DNA from 2 places in the Devosia sp. MC1541 genome. Region 2 is predicted to be linked to the other one. Evidence: predicted binding sites of a transcription regulator. Region 2 holds the regulator's gene; the other holds the start of a gene.

Region 1 (8,651 bases), on a different contig from region 2:
CGTTGAGGGCATGTTCGACGCCGAAGGCGATTTCATCGCCGCAGTGCGTGAGGTGGTCGGGCCGGATGTGCTGATTTCCGCAAGCTATGATTTGCATGGCAATGTCAGCCAGAAAATCATCGACAATCTCGACATGTTTTCGACCTATCGCACCGCCCCACATATCGACGTACAGGACACGATGCGCCGGGCTGTGACCATGCTGGTGCGGGCGCTGCGGACGGGCGTAAAGCCTGTGCTGGGTTGGGTGAAGGTTCCGGTGCTCCTGCCAGGCGAACGCACCTCAACGCAGGATGAGCCTGCGCGCACCTTCTACACCACTATCCACGAGACCGAAGAGCCGATGGGCATTTGGGATGCGTCGTTCCAAGTGGGCTATGTGTGGGCGGACGAGCCGCGTTCGACCGCTTGTGCGATTGTGACGGGCACGGATAAGGCGGTGCTGGAAGTCGCAGCGAAATCGCTGGCGCAGAAATACTGGGACCTGCGCGAGGAGTTTGTGTTTGGCATGGAGGTGGGCTCGATCGAAGAGTGCGTCGCCAAGGCCATTGCGAGCCCCACCGCGCCAGTTGTTCTGGCAGAATCGGGCGACAACCCAACCGGGGGTGGCGTATCGGATCGTGCCGAGGTTTTGGCTGAGTTGATCAAGCAGAATGCTCAGGGCGTGGTGTTTGCGGGGATTACCGACAAGGCCGCGACCGAGGCAGCTTATGCGGCAGGTGTCGGGGCCAAGGTCCAGCTGCACATCGGCGCGAGCCTTGATCCGGCGAGTACGCCAGTCGATGCGGAAGCGGTTGTGAAATTCTTGCTGGAAACCGACGATGCCAAACTGCGCGAAGCTGTGGTGACCATCGGTGGGATCGATCTGGTACTCAGCATTCGCCGTCGCCCGTTCCACAACATCATCGACTTCACCAAGCTTGGGCTTGATCCGAAGTCGGCCAAGATTGTGGTGGTGAAGTCGGGCTATCTGTCGCCGGAGCTGGGCCCCGTCGCCAATCCGGGGATTATGGCGCTGTCGCCCGGCGTGGTCGACCAGTTTGTGGAACGCACCGAGCGCAATCATACGCCGCGCCCGACCTATCCGTTCGACAAGAATTTCGACTATACGCCAGAAATGAAGTGGTCTCAGCGCGCTCTTTAGTGCGCTGAGAGGACGGCTCGAAGTTCGAGCACTTTATCGCGGGAGGTGACGCGGCGGTTGGGGCTGACAAAGCCCAAGCGCTTCGCGCCTTCCGTGTCCTCTGCCGGAGCGCGCTCCGAGCACGAGGCGTGGACAACCGACACCGGCACACGATTGAGAATGCGACGGGCATTGACCGAGGACACGCCTGAACCCGGCATAATGGTGATCCGCCCCTTGGCGGCTTCGTGCATTTTGGCGATGTCTTCAATGCCAGCCTCAGCGGAAAGCTGACGCCCTGACGTCAAAATCGTATCGAAGCCGAGCGCAATGGCCTGTTCGACGGCTTCTTCAACATCAGGCACGAGATCGACGCAGCGATGCAGTGTGCGAGGCGTGTCGCCCGCCATCTGGCAGAGGATTTCGAGGCGGCGCATATCGAGCGCGCCACTGGGCAGGCTGGCGCCCAAGACAACGCCGAGATGATTGGTCCGGGCGGTTTCGATATCGCTGATCATAATGGCCAGCTCGTAATCGTCGAAGACGAAGTCTCCGGCGCGGGGACGCACCATCATGCGGACGGGGATCGGCGTGCTCGATGCCAGTTTCGCCAAGCCAGCAAAAGGCGTGAGCCCGCCATATTCGAGCGACGAGCAGAGCTCGATGCGGTCAGCGCCGCCTTCGACTGCCGCTTGAATGCCCGAGAGGCTATCAACGCAAACTTCTAGCAAGGTCATACCACGCCCTCCGAATAGGCCAAGCTTGCAGCGCCGATGAGGCCTGCATCGACAGTCAGTTGGGCTGGAACGATGAGTGGTCGGTCAAGCTTGCGCAGAATGCGCGGGCGAACGGCGGCGTCAAGCGCTGCCACTAGCTCGGGACTATTCCCTAGGCCACCGCCGACGGGGATAATGTCGGGGCCAAGCACGTTCACCAGCAAGGCGAGCGGGGCCGCAAGGAGCTCGGTGTAAAGCGTCATGGTCTGGGTTGATTGAGTATCGCCCTGCCCCCATGCGGAGACAATGTCGAGGCTCGAGAGCGTTTGGCCATGGATTTGGGCATGAAGGCGCTCCAAACCGCGGGCGCCGCCGATGGTGTCGGTGCAGCCAAGCTGGCCACAACCGCACGCCATATGCGCAATTTTGTGCGGCCAGGCCTGGGTTTCAGTTTGGACAATGGTGGCGTGGCCCCATTCGCCAGAGAACCCGCCAGCACCGCGAATGAGACGTCCATCGGCAATAATGCCGCCACCGACGCCGGTGCCGAGAATGACGCCGAAGACGACGTTAAACCCCTTGCCCGCGCCCGCATGGGCTTCGGCCAAGGCGAAACAATCTGCATCATTGCCGACGATGACGGGGCGAGAGAGCTTGGCACTGAGATCTGGCCCGAGGGCACGACCGTTGATGCACGGGATATTGGCAACCGTGGCGACATTGGTTGCCGGGTCAACGACGCCAGCAATGGAAATGGCGATGGCCGCCCCTGCAGGTGCGCCGCCTTGGGCGATGAGTGCCGCGATGGCATCGGCAAAGGCGTCAAAGTCGTGCGCTGGTGTGGCGACGCGACCGAGCGAGACAATATCTGTCGCACTGTGGGCAACTGCGGCCTTAATCGTGGTGCCGCCAATATCGAAACAGGTGATCATGAGAGGCTGGCGACTTCCCTATAAGGCACGGCCGATGCTTACGGCGTGTGACATGGGTTTGCCTGCGCCGCAAGAGTCCGCAGCGTAATCCAGACCACCGCGGCGTCCGGCACCCCATATTCGATCACAAACACAGCTGCGACGGATGGTTGTGCACTGTCATGGTAACGTCACCAAAGCTTCAAGGAAGCGTCAAGCAGCATCGTTAGAGGAGCCATGCCCGCAGAAAACGTCGGCGGGTACGACACCAAATTCGGTGAGCTGAAACGGAAAAATCCGCAGCTCAAATGTCGTTCACGAAATCCAGTCTGGCGGGACTTGGGTCGATGCTGACCTGTCCTATGGGAGACAGAAGATGAAGACGATGAACCGCGCGGCACTTGCCGCTATCACCCTTGCCCTGAGCACCTCGGTTGCCTTTGCGCAGACCGAACTCAACTGGTGGCACTCCATGGGTGGCGAACTGGGCGAACGCGTGGAAGCGCTTGCTGCAGACTTCAACGCCAGCCAGAGCGAATTTAAGGTCGTTCCGTCCTATCGTGGCGAATACGAAGAATCCATGATCAGCACCATCGCCGCCTTCCGCGCTGGCGAGCAGCCGCATCTGGTGCAGGTTTACGAAGTTGGCACTGGCACCATGATGGCTGCCAAGGGCGCTGTTCTGCCCGTTTACGAACTGATGGCAGCACATGGCTCGAACTTCGATCCATCGGCATTCTTGCCAGTCGTGACCGGCTATTACACCGACACCGAAGGCAATATGCTTTCGATGCCGTTCAACTCCTCCACCCCAATTCTCTATTACAACAAGACCGCTTTCGAGAAGGCAGGGCTTGATCCAAACGTCGCGCCAAAGACCTGGGCCGATATCGAAAACTTCGGCAAGAAGATCGTTGAATCGGGCGCTGCCACGTGCGGTACGGCCATCAGCTATTCGGCCACCTGGATCGGCACCGAAAACCTCTCGTCGCTGCACAACGTGCCATACGGCTCGCTGGAAAACGGCTTTGGTGGTCTCGGCACCGAACTGACCTTTAACCACGACCTCTCCGTTCGCCTCTGGGAAAAGCTGGCTGAATGGCAGAAGACCGGCATCTACCAGTACGGTGGTACCAGCGGCGGTTCGGACAATGCGCCACGCTTCTACGCTGGCGAATGTGCGATCTTCATGGGTTCCTCGGCCTCCCGCGCTGGCGTTCTCGCCAATGCCAAGGACTTTGAAGTTGGCTTCGGCATGCTGCCATACTTTGACGACGTCGACGGCGCACCGCAGAACTCCATCATTGGTGGCGCAACTCTGTGGACCCTAGCTGGCCACGAAGACGCTGAATACAAGGGCGTAGCGCAGTTCCTGAACTACCTCTCTTCGGCTGAAGTTCAGGCCAAGTTCCACCAGGAAACGGGTTACCTGCCTGTTACTCAGGCCGCTTATGAGCTGACCAAGAGCCAGGGCTATTACGACGCAAACCCAGGTTCGGACATCGCTATCCAGCAGATCAACCTCAACCCACCGACTGAAAACTCGAAGGGCGTTCGCTTCGGCAACATGCCGCAGATCCGTACCGTGATCGACGAAGAGTTCCAGGCCGTTCTCAATGGCTCGAAGTCTGCCAAGGAAGCGCTTGATAGCGCCGTTGCCCGCGGCAACGACATCCTTCGCGAATTTGAATCTGCCAATCAGTAAGCAGTCTTAATCCGGAAGGGCCGGCGAAAACCGGCCCTTTCTTTGTTTTGCGGATACGGCGGACGATGGAAACAAAACGTACGACATTCCCGAATAAGGGCCTGCCATTCTTACTGGTCGCCCCACAGTTGATCATCACGCTAGTGTTCTTCATCTGGCCGGCGGCACAGGCCGTCAAATCTTCTTTCGAACGCGCTGACCCATTTGGGCTTTCGACCAAGTTCGTCGGTTTAGCGCATTATGCGCGCCTCTTTAGCGACCCGCTCTATCTGGCCTCTATCGGCCGCACGGCGCTGTTTGCAGCATCGGTTACAGCCATTTCGATGGGCTTTGCGCTGATCCTGGCCGTTGCCGTCAGCCGCGTTATCCGTTCGGCACAGACCTACACCACGCTGCTGGTCTGGCCCTATGCTGTGGCCCCCGTGGTTGCGGGCATTCTGTGGTGGTTCCTGTTCAACAACGCCACCGGCATTCTTCCCTATTTCATGCGCTATGTGGGGATTGATTGGGATTCTGCACTCAATGGCGATCACGCCATGACCTTGGTGATCATCGCTGCCAGCTGGAAGCAGATTTCCTACAATTTCCTGTTCTTCGTGGCTGGCATGCAGTCGGTTCCACACGCGCTTACCGAAGCTGCGGCGATTGATGGTGCGAGCCCATGGAAGCGGTTCTGGACCATTATCTTCCCGCTGCTCTCGCCGACCACGTTCTTCCTCTTCATCGTCAACATCAACTACGTGATGTTCGACACTTTCGCGATCATCGCGTCGACCACTGAAGGCGGGCCAAACCAGGCCACCAACACGCTGGTCTACAAAGTATACGCCGACGGCTTCATCGGTCTCAACCTGGGCTCCTCTTCTGCGCAGTCCGTGGTCCTGATGCTCTTCGTTATTGTCCTCACCTTCGTGCAGTTCCGCTACGTGGAACGCCGCGTGCAGTACTAAGGCCCACTCATGGTCGAGAACCGTCCATTTCTCACCATCCTCACGCACCTCGTTTTGGTGCTGGGGGTGCTGATCATCGCCTTTCCTGTCTATGTCGCGCTCATGGCGTCGACCCACGACGAGGCCACGCTAAACATGGCAGCGCCTTTGCTGCCAGGCGGGCATTTGTGGGATAATCTGGTCACTGTCTGGACCTATGATCCACCGGGCCTGCCGCCATTCTGGACTATGGTCTGGAACTCCACGATGATGGCTTTCATCATCATGGTGGGCAAGGTGGTGATCTCGATCATCTCCGCCTATGCCATCGTCTACTTCAAGTTCCCCTTCCGCGTTCTGGCCTTCTGGCTGATCTTCGTCACGCTGATGTTACCGGTCGAAGTGCGCATCATTCCGACCTATGAAGTGGTGGCAAACCTTGGCTTGCTCAACAGCTACGCTGGCCTGACCATTCCCCTGATCGCGTCGGCAACCGCGACCTTCCTGTTCCGTCAGTTCTTCATGACGGTGCCTGACGAATTGATGGAAGCTGCACGCGTTGATGGCGCAGGGCCGATCAAGTTCTTCATCGATATTCTGCTGCCGCTCTCGCGCACCAATATCGCAGCGCTCTGCATCATCCTCTTCATCTACGGCTGGGTGCAGTATCTTTGGCCCCTGCTCGTCACCACACGCGAAGAGCATTTCACCCTGATGATGGGCGTTAAACAAATGGCTGGGGCGCAGGAAGTCGACCCACAGTGGAACCTCATCATCACCGCGGCCGTGCTGGCCATGCTTCCCCCCGTCCTCATTGTTATCTTCATGCAGCGCCTGTTCGTTAAGGGCCTCGTGGACACGGAGAAATAATCGAAATGGCTGGTATTGAGCTCAAAGAAGTTCGTAAGGTCTATCCGGGCAATGTCGCCGCAATCCACGGCGTCGATCTCTCGATCAAAGACGGCGAGATGGTTGTTCTCGTCGGCCCATCAGGGTGCGGAAAGTCCACTCTCTTGCGCATGATCGCAGGTCTTGAAGGCATCACCTCAGGTACCATCTCGATTGATAATCAGGTGGTGAACCAGAAAGAGCCCGCCGAGCGCGACATCGCTATGGTGTTCCAGAATTACGCGCTCTATCCGCATATGAGTGTGCGTCAGAACCTCGAATACGGCCTCAAGAACCGCAAAACCCCGAGTGACGAAATCGACCGTCGCGTGGCCGAGGCAGCACGCATTCTGGAAATCACGCCGTTCCTTGATCGCAAGCCGCGTCAACTTTCGGGCGGTCAGCGCCAGCGCGTCGCCATGGGCCGCGCCATCGTGCGCCAGCCTAAGGCGTTTCTGTTTGACGAACCGCTGTCGAACCTTGACGCCAAGCTGCGCGGTCAGATGCGCATTGAAATCCGCCGCCTGCAGCGTTCGCTCAAAACCACCAGCGTCTATGTCACCCACGATCAGCTCGAAGCGATGACCCTCGCAGACCAGCTGGTGGTGATGAACGGTGGCCGGATCGAACAGGTGGGCACGCCGACAGCGATCTATGATCGTCCGGCTTCGCTGTTTGTTGCCAGCTTTATCGGCTCTCCGCCGATGAATCTGATCTCAACGAGCGCGCTGAACTCGTTCTCGGCGCTGCGTGCCTTCCCTGAGGGGACGGACATTTTGGGCATTCGCCCCGATGTCTTGACGCTCGAACGCCCGACTGAGGCGCATTTGAGTTTTGACGTGGTCGCTGAGCTGATGGAGCCCATTGGCGGCGAAAGCCATTTGCACCTCAAACTCAAGCACTCTGAGCAGTCGATCATTCTCACAATTGCAGGCCGTCCGGCTATCGCCGAGGGTACGAGCATGACCGTGTTCGCCCGCACCGCCGATATTCACCCCTATAGCTCTGCCACAGGTCGCCGTACCGACGACGCACCAGCCACGCAGACGCAGTCGTCCCATTCCGCTCAAGTTGAGATTGCCTAATGACCAATACGCTTCCAACCGGCCCCATTCGCGAAGAAGTTCAGGCCCACCGCGGCTCGTCGGCACTCGCGCCGGAAAACACCATCGCGGCCTTTCGTCGTGCCGCAGAAGATGGGGCGAAGTGGGTTGAACTCGACGCCGCCCTCAATGCCGACGGCACGCTGATCGTCATCCACGACGATACTGTCGATCGCACGACCAATGGCACCGGAAATCTCGGTGCCCTAAGCACTGCAGACATCGAAACCCTCGATGGTGGCAGCTGGTTTGGGGCTGAGTTCGCGGGCGAAAAGATCCCGACGCTGGATGAGGTGATCGTGGCGCTGGGTGAGTTTGGTCTCAACATCAATGTCGAGATCAAGCAGCACCCGCATCACCAATCGGTGGAGCAGCTCACCTCGGCTGTTGCCGCAGCGCTCGCTAAGCGTCCGGCACACATGCAGATCATGATCTCGAGCTTTGATCCTGATTGCCTCAAGGGCATGCATAAGCTGATGCCAGAACTGGAACTGGCCATGCTCTGGGGCCGCATTCCGGATGATTGGGAAGCGCTGCTCGCCGCTATTCCGGCGACCACCATCCATGCCCATTTCAAGGGGCTCAGCATTGGGCTCTTGGAACAGACCTCGGCCAAGGGCATCAAGGTTCGTGCCTGGACGAGCAATGACACGGTGGAGCTTGCCAGTTTCTGGCGCGCGGGCCTTACCGGGGTGATCACCGACGATCCGCGGATCTATCTCAAGTAAACAAAAAGGGCGGGTGTTGCGACACTCGCCCTTTTTGTTTGATCTCGACGCGCTCTTAGGAGAGCACGAGGACGACGGCTGCTGCTGCGCTCAGCGCATAGGCCTTGGCCACCACGTCTGGGGTGAAGTGGCCTTCGACGTTGAGCATGTTGAGCGTGCCGATAGTGGTACCAGCGACAACGATCGGCAGGTTCAGCATGGACTTGGCGTTACGCGCGAACAGGGCCTCGTGCTCAGGGAGCAAAGACGCCACTTCGTCAGCAGAATTGAGCACCAGCGCTTCGCGCTTTTCAATCAGGGTCTGCTCCCAAATGCTATCGCCGATCTCATCGACACCTGGCGCTGGATAGAGGTCCTGCGTGTCGGAATAGGCGCGGTACATCAGCCCTTCTTCGTGGTCCAAGGCCAGAATGGTGAAGATGGTGGTGCCGACCAAAGTGTTGGCAAGCGCATGGAGCGCAGCATAGGCCACTTCCGGCTGGTTTTCAGGCTCCGCCATGGCAGCGGCGAAAATGGCGTGGGGATCGGTCATGGTGGTCAAGGGAGTG
Region 2 (8,651 bases):
CATACCTGTCACCGAACTGCAATAAATCTGTCGCCGTGCAGCAATATGGTCCTCCACGTTCAGGGCGGCCAGACAGATGGCTGGCCAAGACCTAAAACGAATTTCGAGAGGGAATTCCCTATGAAGATCGCACTCTACGCTAGCACCGCTGTTGTCGCTCTCGCCGCTTTTGGCACTGTCGCCACTCAGGCTCGCGACACCATCCAGATTGCTGGCTCCTCGACCGTTCTCCCATTCTCTTCCATCGTCGCTGAAGAGTTTGGCGCGACCTTCCCTGAATTCAACACACCAGTGGTCGGCTCGGGCGGCACCGGTGGTGGCCTCCGTCAGTTCTGCGAAGGCGTTGGTGAAAACACCATCGACATCGCCAATGCATCGCGTCCAATCCGTGACAGCGAGCGCGAAGCTTGCAACGCCGCTGGCGTGACCGACATCCGCGAAATCCAGTTCGGCTTTGACGGCATTGTTTTCGCATCGGCCGCGTCGGGCGCTGATTTCGCCCTGAAGCCAGAACACGTCTACAAGGCCATCGCGGCTAAGGTTCCTGTTGATGGTGCCCTTGTCGACAACCCATACACCACTTGGGACCAAGTCGACCCATCCCTGCCGAACCAGCCAATCGCCCTCGCGATCCCTGGCTCGAACCACGGCACGCGCGAGGTCTTCCAGGAGAAGGTTGTCGCTCTAGGTGCTGAAGCCGTCGGCCTGCCAGACGGCCTTTCGGAAGAAGAAGCCGAAGCCGCTGTCACCACCTTCCGTCAGGACGTCGTTGTCGAAATCGCCGGCGACTACACCGAAACTCTGGCTCGCCTGACCGCAGACAAGAACACCATCGGCGTGTTCGGCCTTTCGTTCTACGACCAGAACAAGGACACCCTCAAGGTCGCGACCATTGATGGCGTTGTTCCTTCGCTCGAAACCGTTGCTGCCGGCGAATACCCAGTTTCCCGTCCACTCTACTTCTACGTCAAGGGTCAGCACATCGGCACGATCCCGGGCCTAGCTGAATTCACTGAATACTTCATCTCTGAAGGTATGTCGGGTCAGGGTGGCACTCTCGAATCCGCGGGTCTGATCCCGCAGCCGGCAGAAGTCACTGCCGAAGTACTGGCTACCTTCCTGGGCCAGTAATTCTCCCAAACAGCGGGCCGCATCTGATGCGGCCCGCATCTCTTAGGGCCAGTAAGGACCCCACAAAGTGAACACAGCGATCGTTGCCGGATTACTCATCGTCCTGCTTGGTCTTGCTTACCAGCTCGGCTGGTCCAAGAGCCGCGCTCTCGCAACGCCAAACGGCGTTCGCGTCCATTCTCGTTCCCAATATCACGGCTCCCTCGCCGCGATTTGGACTCTGGTGCCTGCCGTTCTAGTGCTGGCCATCTGGGCCTTTTTCTCCCCCGGCGTCACCCATTGGTTCACGGTCTCGCAGATCCCAACGGATGTTCTCACGGGGCTCGACCAAATGGGCCTCAACGCCCAACTCAAGCGCATTCAGGATCTTGCCTCTGGCTTCGGTGTCACTGGCGAGCTTTTGCCGTTTGAACAAGCCGCAGGCGAAAATCTGGGACGTTTCCAGCTTCTCTCTTTCCTGATCATGCTGGCGTCGGCAGCCGGTCTGGGCATCCTCGGCCTAAACCTTGCCCGCCGCCGCATCAGCCCGCGCCTTCGCGCCCGAAACGAGGTTGAACGCGCCATTTCCTGGCTGCTGATCGCCTTCTCGGCGGTCGCAATCCTCACCACCGTAGGCATTGTTGCCTCGCTGGTCAGTGAAGCGCTGCGTTTCTTCACCTTCGTCAATCCGCTCGATTTCTTCTTCGGCACCGTCTGGGCGCCAAAGTTCTCCTCCACCGGGTCGGGTGATGCCGGGTCTTATGGCCTACTCCCTCTCCTGGGCGGTACGCTGATGATTTCAGCCATTGCCATGCTGGTTGCGGTACCGATCGGTCTGATGACCGCCATCTACCTCAACCAATACGCCCATAAAAAAGTCCGCGCAGTCATCAAGCCAGTGATCGAAATCCTCGCGGGTATTCCAACCATTGTTTATGGCTTCTTCGCACTCGTCACAGTCGGCCCCTTCCTACGCGACTTCGGCGCATCCATCGGCATCTCGATCAGCGCCACCAGCGCTCTGACTGCCGGCATCGTCATGGGCGTGATGATCATCCCGTTCATCTCCTCCCTGTCCGACGACATTCTCAATCAGGTTCCGCGTACGCTCCGTGACGGTGCCTACGGCCTCGGCGCCACCCAATCCGAAGCCATCCGTAATGTGCTTCTGCCAGCAGCTCTTCCGGGCATTGTCGGCGCATTCCTCTTGGCCGTGTCCCGCGCCATTGGCGAAACCATGATTGTGGTTCTCGCTGCCGGTAACGCTCCGATCCTGCGCGGCAATCCGCTAGAGCCTGTCTCCACCATCACCGTGTCGATTGTAAATCAGCTGACCGGCGACACCGACTTCACCGGCCCACAATCGCTGGTTGCCTTCGCCTTGGGCCTGACGCTCTTCGTCATGACTCTGTGCCTGAACATTGTCGCCCTCTACATTGTCCGCCGCTTCCGGGAGCAGTACGAATGACCAACACTGTCCTCGACACTGCCGCCGAACGCCGTAAACGCGTCCGCGATGGACTGGCGCGCCGTCACCGCACCGAAAAGCTCTTCCGGGGCTTTGGCATCGTCGCCATTGCGCTGGCTCTCGGCTTCGTCGCCATTCTGTTCACCGACGTTCTTCGGAAGGGCGTTCCAGCGTTCATGCAGTCAAACCTGCATCTGGAAATCACCTACGACCCTGAACTGATCAAGATCGAACCAGCGCCTGTCCGCATCGCCGGTCAGTCCGACGCTGAGTTCAACGCCGCCAATATGGCCTGGCAGCGTAAGCTCGCCATGCTCAACTGGAACAACGTCATTGAAGCCTCCCTGCGCAAAGCAGCGCCGGAAGGGTATGAGATCGACACCCGCCAGCTTCTGACCATTGCAGAGACCGCCGCCCGTCACGAAGTCCGTGAGCGTCTCGTCGCCGACCCATCCCTGATGGGCCAAACCGTGCAGATGGAGCTTCTCGCTTCGGCCAATGCCGATAACTGGATCAAGGGCAATATCGACCGCAGCTTGGGCGACGGTCAGCAACAGCTCTCGGCCCCTGCGCGTGCGCTCATCGACATTTTCGAAGAAGACGGCACCATCACGCAGGGCTTTGCCTGGACGCTTCTCTCCAGCGTTGATAGTCGCTCCGCTCCGGCGTCGGCTGGCCTCTTGGGCGCCTTCATGGGCTCGCTCTGGATGATGCTGATTGTGGTTGTTCTCGCCGTGCCAATTGGCGTCGGCAGCGCGATCTATCTGGAAGAGTTCGCTCCCAAGTCGCGCCTTACCGACTTGATCGAAGTGAACATCAACAACCTTGCGGCTGTTCCCTCGATCGTCTTCGGTCTTCTGGGCGCTGCAGTGTTCATCAACTGGTTCCGCCTCCCCATCTCTGCGCCCTTGGCCGGAGGTCTCGTCCTCACCTTGATGACGCTTCCGACCATCATCATTGCCACCCGCGCAGCATTGAAGGGCGTTTCCCCGGCCCTGCGCCAGGCCGCGCTCGGCATGGGTGCCTCCAAGACGCAGATGGTGTTCCACCACGTGCTGCCCGTGACCTTCCCGTCGATCCTGACCGCCACCATCATCGGCGTCGCCCAGGCGCTAGGCGAAACCGCGCCGCTCCTCTTGATCGGCATGAACGCATTCGTCGCGTCGGTCCCTGGTACCCCGCTCGATCAGGCAACCGCCCTCCCCGTTCAGATCTACCTCTGGCAGGGCAACGAAAACCGCAACTTCTTTGAAGCCCGCACCTCCGCCGCTATCATGGTCCTGCTGGCCTTCATGATCTCCCTCAACGCGATCGCGATCTTCCTCAGATCCCGCCTCGAAAAGCGCGCATAAGGATCACAAAATGGATATTCTTGCCTCCAAGGCCAAGACACCCCACACTGCCCTCGGCGCAAATACGGATCTGTCTGAAATGATCGCGCATCCCATTCGTCTGACTGCCCGCGATGTCACCGTGCACTATGGTGCCAAGCAAGCCTTGCACGGCATTTCCATTGACATCCCAGATCGCTCTGTCACCGCTTTCATCGGTCCATCGGGCTGCGGTAAGTCGACCTTCCTGCGCTGCATCAATCGCATGAACGACACCATTGAAGGCGCCAAGGTTGGCGGTAAAATCGAACTCGACGGTCAGGACATTTACGCGCCAGACCTTGACGTGGTTGAACTGCGCGCCCGCGTTGGCATGGTGTTCCAAAAGCCGAACCCGTTTCCGAAGTCGATTTACGACAACGTCGCCTACGGCCCACGCATTCACGGACTTGCCCGCAATAAGACCGATCTCGACGCTATCGTCACCTCCTCGCTGCAAAAGGCAGGTCTCTGGAACGAAGTGAAGGATCGCTTGCAGGAACCAGGCACCGGCCTGTCCGGCGGTCAGCAGCAACGTCTGTGCATTGCCCGCGCCATCGCCGTTGGCCCAGAAGTCATTCTCATGGACGAGCCCTGCTCGGCCCTCGACCCGATTGCAACCGCCATCATCGAAGAGCTCATTGACGAGCTGCGGACCAATTACACCATCGTCATCGTCACCCACTCGATGCAGCAGGCAGCCCGCGTCTCGCAAAAGACTGCCTTCTTCCACTTGGGTAATCTGATTGAACAGGGCGACACGGAAGACATCTTCACCAACCCTGTCCACAAGCAGACCCAAGACTACATCATGGGCCGTATCGGTTAATCTAAGGGGAGAGCACAGCCATGCCACACAATACCGGCACAGAGCACATCGTTACCTCGTATAACGAAGAACTTCTCGCCCTCGCGCAGGCCATCGCCGAAATGGGTGGTCAGGTGGAAACGGCTGTCGAAAACGGCACGCGCGCCCTGCTCAAGCTCGACCGCGAACTGGCTGACGTGACCATCATCGCCGACCAGCGCATTGACGACATGCAACGCAAAATCGACGAAATGGCCGTGTCCATGATCGCCCGTCGTCAGCCAATGGCGTCCGACCTGCGTTCGATCATCACCGCCATCCACGTGGCGTCGGATCTTGAGCGCGTTGGCGATATGGCCAAGCAATTGGCCCGCCGCTCGCTCAAGCTCGAAACGATCAACCTGCAGGCCTCGTTCTACAGCGGCGTCCGTAACATGACCGCTCTCGTGCTCGGTCAGCTCAAGGAGGCGCTCGACGCCTACGCCAATCGTGATGCGGAAGCTGCCGTTGACGTTTGCAATCGTGATGATGATGTCGACGCCATGCACACTTCCCTGTTCCGCGAACTCCTCACCTATATGATGGAAGATCCGCGCAACATCACTTCTTGCACCCAGCTTTTGTTCTGCGCCAAGAGCCTTGAACGTGTAGGCGACCACGCAACCAATATCGCTGAACGCGCTTACTATCTTTCGACTGGTAAGCAGCTCACCAGCGACGTCCAAGAACTCCAACGTCAGCAGATCAAAGCCTAAGCGCCAATTTCGTCACGTCGCCCAATCGGCGTGACGAACTCTTCGAAAATCCCCTATATTGAGTAACGGTCCCTACGGGCCGATTGACGGAGCACGCCCATGCCCGCGACGATCCTTGTTGTCGAAGACGAAGCCGACATCTCCCTGCTCCTGCAATACAATCTGCAGGCTGAAGGCTTTGATGTCGTCACAGCGGAAACCGGCGATGAAGCGCACCACGCCATCGCAGAACGCGTCCCTGACCTGATCTTGCTCGATTGGATGTTACCCGAAGTTTCCGGCATCGAAATCTGCCGTCGCCTGCGTGCGCGTGAAGAAACCGCCCGCGTTCCAATTATTATGCTCACGGCCCGCGGCGAAGAAGAAGAGCGCGTACGCGGTCTCACCACCGGCGCAGACGATTACATCGTCAAGCCATTCTCTGTCCCCGAACTCGTCGCCCGTATTCAAGCGCTGCTGCGCCGGGCGAGCCCAAGCCTTGTGACGAACGCGCTTAAGGTTGGTGAGCTTGAGCTAGACCGCACCACTCACCGCGTCAGCCGTGGGTCCCGAGACATTCACCTTGGGCCGACAGAATATCGCCTGCTCGAATACCTCATGACCCATCCGGGCCGCGTCTACACCCGCGAGCAGCTTCTCGACGGCGTTTGGGGCAATGACGTCTATGTCGACGAACGCACTGTGGACGTCCATATCGGCCGCCTCCGCCGCGCCATCAACCGTGGCAAGGAAGCCGACCCCATCCGCACGGTCCGCGGCGCCGGCTACTCCTTCGACGAACGCTTCTCGCAACTGGCTTAGATCGCGTGCCCTTAGGCACAACAAGGTCTGACACTCGGCACTGTTTTCTGGTCACCGCAAGTCGCCGCTGATCAGAAAAAAGCCAAAAAATCTCTCTGCGCGGGGCGCATCGAAACTGTTTTGCGTGTTCTACGAGGCCCAATAACGCAATCCACCAAATCAGACGCTTGACGTGTAAAGTCCTTTCATATCATAGAATTAACCATAATATTCTTCGTGTCTCCTGATTTGTTGAGCAGCGCCAAAAGCTGCAGATTGCCGCGCCACTATGTTGTCAAAGCCAATTGCCGTTGTACCGGCGATCGTCGCCCTACTTGCTGCTACCAATATCACCGCAGCGCAGGCCCGAGATATCACCATCAGTGAAGGTCAAACCGGAGGTGCTCAGAGCCTTTCCGGGATCGGGGACACGCTCTTTATCGCAAGTGGTGGCACCTTGGACTCCACAAGCAACGTGATTTCCATCACCGGCTTGGATACGGTGATCACGAACTACGGTACGATCGAAAATCGCGGAAGCGCCACCTACGCGCTGGAAACGCTGGCAGCTAACACGCGAGTGGTCAATCACGGCGGCATCTTCTCCTACGAAGACTGCTCCTATGGCGTCTACGCCACTGGTGATTATTTCACACTCACCAACACCGGAACGATTGAGACCAAGGGCAGCTGGGCGGGCACAGGTATCCAGGTCGAAAACAGCGCCAATAATGTGCTCAATGTGACGTTGGACAATAGTGGCAGCATCATCACCCACGGCACACAATCCCACGGTATTAGCCTTTACGGCACCAGTTCACGCATCACCAATACGGGCAACATTAGGACAGCGGACCACGGCAGCGCCGGTATCTATGTCTACTCCCCCACGACCCAAAGTGATATTGTCATCACCAACTCCGGGACCATCCATGCAAAGGGTGGAGAGTACCAAACCTCTTCTGGCGGCTACGTCCAGAGCCATGGCATCCAAACCAATGCCGCCAATGTTCACATCATCAACAGCGGCACCGTAATCAGCGAACAGTTCGACGCTTTCGCAATGGGCTTTGCCAATAGCAAACTTACGCTCTTGCCCGGCTCTGTGGTTTCTGGTGGCATTCGCTTCTCGCAGGCTGCAACGGGCTCTCTCGAAATCGGCAACGGCCTTGAAGGCGTTATCAAGATCACTGGAGAGTTGCGCGACGATCAGATCGAAACGCATGGCCAGGCCTATACCCGCGCTGTCACAACCGAAGCCACTGAGCACCGCCGCAATGGCGATGCCGCGACGAGCACCTACACAACCTTCACCGTTGTTTCCACCGCCTCCATCGAAGCGGCCAACACCGCGACTGTTCAAACTGCTAGCACTGTAATATCCAATATCGCCAACCATACTGGCGATCGCCGTCAAAGCCTGCCGCGCAGCACCTCGGCTCTGGGCTATGCTCCGTCCCCGGCGACACCAGACTTCCCTGATTTTGCCCCTAGCGACGATTTTGGCGCATGGGCCAGCGCTTATGGCGAACTCACTGCCCCAGCTTCGGGCAAGATCGGCTCCAAGTCCTTGCAAGGTGGTGCACTGGTTGGCTCAGACGTAAAACTCTCTGATGATAGCCTCGCGGGGCTTTTCGTTGGCCTCGGTCGTGGCCACGTCGAGACGGTTTCCAAGTCCGAACTCGATGTCACGTCTCTGCTCGGCGGCGGCTATGCCTCGCTGGCTGTTGGGTCCGTGTTCATCGACATCAACGCGACGCTTGGCGTTTCCGCCAATGACAGCGCGCGCCGCTTCGTCAACAACACGGTCGCAGCAGGGTATGAAACAGCCTATGCCAACTATGTTAGCATGTTCGCCAGTCCGTCGATCAAACTCGGCATGGACCAGGATCTCGGCTTCGCTCGCCTAACTCCGAGCGTCACCTTGACCTATGCTGGCATTCATCAGGCTGGTTATTCGGAATCAGGCTCCTCTGCCAATGTCACCATGGGTTCCAGCTTCTCGCACCTGCTCAATGCCCGTGCAGAACTTGAACTCGGCACTATCGACCTCGGCGAAGCGGGCAGTGGCTGGAGTGGCAGCGCCAAGATTGGTGCCGATGGCACATTGACCTATGGCGGCACGACCGATGCTCAAGTGCTCGGCACGACACTAAGCCTTGCGGGCAACTCGACCAATGCCGCGCGCGGCTTCATCGGTGCCAATGCCCAATACCAGTCCGGCACCTACAGTTTTACCGCCGGCACAGAACTCGGCCTCAACACCCAAGGCATGGTCTCGGCCAGCCTACGCGGCGGTGTCGGAATGCGTTTCTAAAGCCAGCAGTTGTCTCCAACTCAAATCGCTCGCCACTGGCGGG

Evidence for each region. Region 2 encodes PhoB, which activates phosphate uptake and scavenging genes when phosphate is short. Its sites were predicted from a motif close to TGTCATNNANCTGTCAT; they were not measured.
Region 1: the regulator PhoB is predicted to act here: its motif matches at 2,929-2,945, upstream of ugpB (sn-glycerol-3-phosphate ABC transporter substrate-binding protein UgpB).

What each region holds. Positions count from the first base shown of each region.
Region 1 covers NZ_JABBDZ010000003.1:36,091-44,741, reverse strand. Annotated here, with positions in the region: gene HKD40_RS04630 (M81 family metallopeptidase) at 1-1,144, shown strand, start outside; gene HKD40_RS04625 (copper homeostasis protein CutC) at 1,141-1,860, opposite strand; gene HKD40_RS04620 (ROK family protein) at 1,857-2,771, opposite strand; gene ugpB (sn-glycerol-3-phosphate ABC transporter substrate-binding protein UgpB) at 3,136-4,455, shown strand; gene ugpA (sn-glycerol-3-phosphate ABC transporter permease UgpA) at 4,521-5,405, shown strand; gene ugpE (sn-glycerol-3-phosphate ABC transporter permease UgpE) at 5,415-6,254, shown strand; gene HKD40_RS04600 (sn-glycerol-3-phosphate import ATP-binding protein UgpC) at 6,260-7,357, shown strand; gene HKD40_RS04595 (glycerophosphodiester phosphodiesterase family protein) at 7,357-8,103, shown strand; gene HKD40_RS04590 (GAF domain-containing protein) at 8,159-8,635, opposite strand.
Region 2 covers NZ_JABBDZ010000015.1:8,216-16,866, forward strand. Annotated here, with positions in the region: gene HKD40_RS14100 (substrate-binding domain-containing protein) at 121-1,131, shown strand; gene pstC (phosphate ABC transporter permease subunit PstC) at 1,199-2,578, shown strand; gene pstA (phosphate ABC transporter permease PstA) at 2,575-3,930, shown strand; gene pstB (phosphate ABC transporter ATP-binding protein PstB) at 4,010-4,777, shown strand; gene phoU (phosphate signaling complex protein PhoU) at 4,798-5,511, shown strand; gene phoB (phosphate regulon transcriptional regulator PhoB) at 5,611-6,312, shown strand; gene HKD40_RS14130 (autotransporter outer membrane beta-barrel domain-containing protein) at 6,581-8,608, shown strand.